2 regions of the Clostridioides sp. LIBA-2809 genome follow, and region 1 is predicted to be linked to the other one. Evidence: a T-box and tRNA genes for the amino acid it is inferred to sense, from the RefSeq annotation. Region 1 holds a T-box; the other holds one or more tRNA genes.
The links. The T-box of region 1 lies ahead of serS (serine--tRNA ligase). A T-box ahead of a tRNA ligase gene usually reads a tRNA of that ligase, here a tRNA-Ser.

Region 1 (3,438 bases):
TATAGCTATATTTTATTTAAATTAGTTCTAAAATAATCTTTATTCATTTACATAAGTGTTGATTTATAAAGATATTTAGTATTTTATGATAAACATTCTGTTATATAAATTGACATAAAAAAGCTATGAAATTTAATAATTATATTAATAATTTCATAGCCTTTTTAATTTATTGTTCATTCATAGTATATCTTTTATATTAAAATATCTTTCTACATATGATATTAAATAGAATTATCTTATAACATCAACACCCATATAAGGTCTTAATTCTTCTGGAACTACTACAGAACCATCTGCTTGCTGATAATTTTCTAATATAGCAGCTAAACATCTTCCTATAGCTAATCCAGAACCATTTAAAGTATGAACATATTCTGCTTTTGATTTTTTATCTCTTTTAAATCTTATTCCAGCTCTTCTAGCTTGGAAGTCTTCAAAGTTTGAACAAGAAGATATTTCTACATATCTATTGTAACTTGGCATCCAAACTTCTAAATCATATTTAAATGCAGCTGTGAATCCTAAATCTCCTGTACATATTTTTACAACTCTATATGGAAGACCTAACATTTGTAGCATAGTTTCAGCATCATGAGTTAATGATTCTAATTCATCATAAGAATCTTCTGGTTTAACAAATTTAACTAACTCAACTTTATTAAATTGATGTTGTCTAACTAAACCTCTTGTATCTCTTCCTGCTGAACCTGCTTCAGATCTAAAACAAGGAGTATATGCACAATATTTAATTGGAAGTTCTGCGACATCTAATATTTCATTAGCATGTATATTAGTAACAGGTACTTCAGCTGTTGGTATTAAGAAATACTCTAGTCCTTCTATCTTAAACATATCTTCTTCAAATTTAGGAAGTTGACCTGTACCTATAAAACTATTTCTATTAGCCATAAATGGAGGTAAAACTTCTGTATATCCATGTTTAGCTGTATGAGTATTTAAAAAGAAATTCATTAAAGATCTTTCTAGTCTAGCACCTAGACCTCTATATAGAGTAAACCTTGAACCAGTTATTTTTCCAGCTCTTTCAAAATCTAATATACCTAGACCAGTACCAATATCCCAATGTGCTTTATGCTCGAAATCAAATTTAGTAGGTTCTCCCCAAGTTCTTACTTGAACATTATCTTCATCTGTTTCGCCTTGTGGTACCTCAGGATGAGGAACATTTGGTATTCTCATCAATGTGTATTCCATTTTTGCTTCTACTTCTTTTACTTTTTCATCAATACCTTTTATCTTGTCTGATAACTCTTTTAATCTTGCTTTTTCTTCTGTTACATCTTTTCCTTCTTTTATTAATTGTGGTATATTTTTAGAATTTACATTTAATTCATTTTTCATAACTTCAACTTCTTGAAGTATTTCTCTTCTTTTATTATCTAATTCCACTACAGCATCAAGGTCAAATTCTTTTTCACCTCTTCTATCCATAGCTTTCTTGATATCATCTAAATTTTCTCTTATTCTTTTAATATCTAACATATTAATTCCTCCTAATAATTTTGATAATCTAAATTATAATTCCAATTAATTTACAAGTATTATAGCTATAAACCTTTAGTTTAAACAAATTTGAGAAATAAAAAAAGACCTCCGTTTACCCTATAAAAGGGACGAAAATCTTTTATCCGCGTTGCCACCCTAATTGATTATACTAAAGTGTATAATCCTCTCAGACCTATAACGTAGGTAAACGTCTAGCTTTAACTAGAAGCTCTAGAGTAGATTCAAAAACCATTGTAATGAGTTCTCACCATCCACTCATTCTCTGAATACAATCTGTTTTTTACTATTTTCCTTCACCGCTTTTTAACTAATTGTTTTATTTGATAATCATTATATTATATATATTAACATCTTTCAATACTATTATTCAAATTTTTTTAGAATTTTCTTTAATTTTTTATATTAAATTCATTTTTTTTATTTAATTAAAATTCTATCTTTTATCCATTGTATTTAAATTGCTTATATTATTAAATAACAATGAAGAAGGAACAAATGGAACTTTTATATTATTTTCATCAAATTTATTTTTGACTTTTTCCATTATATCAAAGTATACATCCCAGTAATCATCAGTTTTAACCCATGGTCTAGCAACTATTTGCATGGTATTATTTCCTATAGAGTTTAAACCTATTATAGGTTTTGGGTCATCTAATATTCTTTTTTCATTTGTAAAAATTTCATTCAATATAGACTTAACTACATCTATATCACTATCATAGGAAATATTATAAGAAAAATCTATTCTTCTTTTATTTTGATGTGTGTAATTAATTATATTATTACTTGTCAATTGAAAATTTGGTATAATTATGGTTTTATTATCTGGAGTTTTTAGAACAGTACTAAATATCTGTATATCAGAAACTGTACCTTCTACACCTGAACCTTGAATATAATCACCTATGTTAAATGGCTTAAAAAATAAAATAATCATACCTGAGCCTAGGTTTGATAATATTTCTTTAAATGCTAAACCTATACTAAATCCAGCAGCTCCTAATACAGCTACAACTGAAGTAGTTTGTATTCCTATAATTCCCAAACTTATCAATGATATAATAGATAGCATAGATATATATATTCCATATACAATGAAATTATTTACACCTTTACTCATTCCATATTTGATTAAAAACTTTGAAACCATCTTTCTTACTATCTTAGATATATAGATACCTATTACAAATACAATTATTGCATATATAATATTTGGTATATTATCACTAAAGTTATTAAGCATATTTTCTAAAGTTCTCTTAGTTATATTACTATTTGTTGAAGCAGTCTTAGCCAATGATAAAAAATTCATTTAACTCCTCCTTATGATAATATTCCTCTGTCCTCTAATTCTTTTGTTATAGCTTCTATAGTCTCTTCTTTTAGCGCCTCAACTGTATGAATATGACTACATTCTGTCAGAACTGATAACTGCTTAAATTCATTTGTCTCAACCTTCTTCATGAAATTATCTATATCCATCTTAGAATAAATGTTAAGTTCTGCAGTTATCTGACCATATGTTGGATGATTTACAATGACATCTTTTACAATCCCACCTAAATCTACAATAATCTTTAATTCATCATAAATTTCTTTAGAGTTCTTGTGATTCTTACATTTTATTTGTTTTGTAAAATATGGTTGATTATATATTATATATCCTTGAGGTGTAGCTATTATTTCAAATCCTCTAGCTCTTATAAGGGCTATATCTTGTACTATTACTTGTCTACTTACATTTAATATCTCAGCTAGCATTCCACCTTTTACAGGGCACTTAGATTCTTTTAAAATATCTATTAATTTGCTTCTTCTTTCATCAGAATTCATATTACACCTTCTTTCTAAATCAAAAACTTTACCTATACTATATAATTCTATATTTTATCTTATTATAAATCA
Region 2 (3,438 bases), 840 kb from region 1:
TTTGCTAGTTAAAGTTCTTAATAAACCACTTACAATGGTGGGAGGTAAATTAGGTATGGATGCGACCAGTGCAGCAGGGTTAGTATTTACTTTAGCTAATAGTATTCCAGTATATAAAATGATGAAGGATATGAGACCAAAGGGAAAAGTAGTAAATACTGCATGGTTGGTTTGTGCTACAGCAGCTCTAGGAGACCATTTAGGATTTACAGCAGGAGTAGTGCCAGAGATGATTACGCCTGTTGTAATTGGAAAGTTGGTTGGTGGAGTATTGGCAATTGCACTTGCTATGGTCATGACAAAAGACTTAACTTTAGAAGAAGAACAAAGTGTTAGAGTTAAGAAAGATGTTGTATGAAATGAGTAGTACTTAAACAGAATTTAAGTTACTTTAAATTAAAAAATCAAATGACTAAGAATATAATTAAATAGTTCAAAATAATAAAGTAGCATAAAACATTGAAGTAATTGAGAGTATTAAACTAATCTCAAAATAGTAACATAATAAAAAATATAAAGTATTATTTAGATATAAATGGAGCTAAATAAATAATTATTTGGCTCCTTAAGTTTAATTTATTATGCCAAGGAATTAAAAACCAATCATACAAACTAATTATCTGCTATGACTAAAGGTATTCCTCTCTGAGAAAATTCTATTATTATATCATGGTCTATATTAGAGGATGTAATAATAGTATCTATATGTTCTATAGGAGCTACTGATGCAAATGAATTTATACCAAACTTAGGAGGTTCAACAACCACTATAGATTTTCTAGACCTTTCAATCATTTTTTTTCGAACAAGTGCTTCTTCCAAATGATAGTCAGAAATACCATTTTCAAGAGTGATACCTCCAGCACCTAAAATAGCCTTATCAACATTAAATTGTTCAATAGCTGATAGTGTGAGTGGGCCAGAAAAAGAACCTTCAGTTTCTCTAAGATAACCACCAAGTACATATACTTTTATATTAGTATTCATAAGTTCATTTGCCACTAAAATTGAGTTGGTTATTACAGTTAAATTTTTTTTGTCTTTTAAATTTTTTGAAACTTCAAGAACAGTAGTTCCAGTATCCATAAAAATAGTATCATTTGTATTTATAAACTCACTGCATTTGATTGCAATTTGTTTTTTATCATTTGAGTTTATTTTTTTTCTTTTAACATAGTTGAGTTCTACACTACTTGCTATAACTGGTATAGCACCACCATAGACTCTTTTTAAAAGTCCAATACTCTCCATATGGGCTAAATCTCTTCGTGCTGTCTCTATTGATATGTCAAACATTTGAACTATGTCATTTATTTTAATTATATTATCTGATTCGAGAATACTTAAAATTTTCTCGTATCTTTCCTGTGGTAACATAGAATATCCTCCTTGGATTAATATTATTTTAGCTTTGAGCATAACTTATGATTAAGTCAGGATTTATGTATATTTGTTAATGTATGTATATTTATCAAATAATATTATAAGTATTATGCAAGATAATTTTACCATATTTGAAACTTACATTTAAGCAAAAAAGTAAAAATAGATATTTAATAATTCAAAATAACTTAAATTTTATAAAATAATTGACTAAAATATAATTTTATTATATAATTTACTAGTAAAGACAATCTGGAGAAGTACTCAAGTGGCTCAAGAGGATCCCCTGCTAAGGGATTAGGCTGGGTAACCGGTGCGAGGGTTCGAATCCCTCCTTCTCCGCCAATTATTAAAGGCTATTCTTGTTAAAGGTAGTCTTTTTGTAGTGTCTTTAATAAAAGTAATTTACTAAGCAGAACTAAAGAAAGGAGGGAATAGATGACAACTTTAATTTTTTTCATAGTGGGAATAGCATCTTTAGTGGTTGCTTTCGTTATTGATGGAGGACATATTGGAGCACTATTTGTGTTTTCATCAGCACTTGTTGTCTTTGGTGGGACTATAGGAGCTGTTGGAGCTTCAACGCCATTTCCCGTGTTTAAAAAATCTATAAAGATAATGTTGTTAGCTTTTAAAAATAAAAAACCTAACAACATAGAAAATATAATCTATTTTAAAGAAATTGCAATAAAAGCTAGAAAAGAGGGGCTTCTAAGCATTGATAAGGAAATAAATGACAATAATGATTTAGACCCTTTTATTAAAAAAGGGCTTGAACTTATGGTAGATGGAGTTGATGCAGCTACTATAAGAAATATCTTGGAATCACAGATACAGATAACATCAAAACGACATAAAGAGGGTATATCAATATTTGATTCAGCAGGGGGATTTGCACCTACACTGGGGATAATAGGTACCGTTATGGGATTAGTACATATTTTAGGTAATCTTTCGAGTAATCCAGATGCACTGGGTCCTCAAATATCCGTTGCATTTTTAGCTACATTATATGGTGTTGGTTCTGCCAATTTAATATGGATACCAGTAGCATCAAAACTTAAAGCTATAAACCAACAAGAAATAAATGAAAGACTTTTGGTGATAGAAGCAATATTATCTATACTTGAGGGGGATAATTCTAATTTAATGACAGAAAAATTAAAAATATTTTTAAATTCAAAAGAATTAATCGAACTTGAAGGAACAGATAGTAGAGCTGAATAATATAAAAGGATGGAATATTTATGTTACATGATGAAGATGAAAAAGAAGAAAACAATGAGCGATGGCTTTTAACTTATTCAGACCTCATAACACTACTTATGATTTTCTTTGTCATAATGTATTCTATGAGTAATGTTGATGCAGAGAAATATAAACAATTATCTGAATCTCTAAATTCTGCATTTGGTGATTCTTCTGGGGTTATTGAAGGTGGTAAGAGCCAAATGGAGCCAGTAGTTGAACCAGGAAGTAATAATTTAGATAGTTTACAAAATGCTGAGTTCAAAAAAGTTGGTGAGGAAATTCAGAAGTATTTAAATGAAAATGGTATGGCGAATTCAGTATCATTAAAAGCTCAGGATAGAGGATTAGTAATAAGTCTTAAAGATACCATACTATTTGATACTGGAAAAGCAGTTGTAAAGAATAATTCTAGAGATAAAATTATTCAAATAGGTAAGATGTTAAATGAAATGAATAGTTACATAAGGGTAGAAGGTCATACAGACAACATGTTTATAAAAAATTCTGAGTTTAAGTCAAATTGGGATTTATCAGTTATGAGAGCAACCAATGTTGTTCAACTTCTTATTGACAATGCAGGTATAGCACCAGATAAATTATCTGCTGTAGGATATGGCGAATTTAGACCAATAGCAGAAAATTCATCTCAAGATGGTATGTCAAAAAATAGACGAGTTGATATAGTCTTAGTTGATAGTAAATATGATAATGTAGAAAATGTTGGTGAAAATAAATAGTTAAACAAACTATCTCAAGGCAGAATTATTTCTAAAAAGAGATAGTTTTTTTATGTAAAAATTAAAA

Region 2: it has a tRNA-Ser gene. The T-box ahead of serS (serine--tRNA ligase) is inferred to sense a tRNA for this amino acid. The anticodon was not compared.

What each region holds. Positions count from the first base shown of each region.
Region 1 is NZ_CP197004.1:21,249-24,686, reverse strand. It holds gene serS (serine--tRNA ligase) at 235-1,506, opposite strand; T-box leader at 1,631-1,836, opposite strand; gene ACTG44_RS00110 (mechanosensitive ion channel family protein) at 1,964-2,845, opposite strand; gene ACTG44_RS00105 (3H domain-containing protein) at 2,857-3,366, opposite strand.
Region 2 is NZ_CP197004.1:859,283-862,720, forward strand. It holds gene ACTG44_RS04270 (ethanolamine utilization protein EutH) at 1-358, shown strand, start outside; gene ACTG44_RS04275 (DeoR/GlpR family DNA-binding transcription regulator) at 613-1,377, opposite strand; tRNA gene ACTG44_RS04280 (tRNA-Ser) at 1,638-1,728, shown strand; gene ACTG44_RS04285 (motility protein A) at 1,822-2,610, shown strand; gene ACTG44_RS04290 (flagellar motor protein MotB) at 2,631-3,371, shown strand.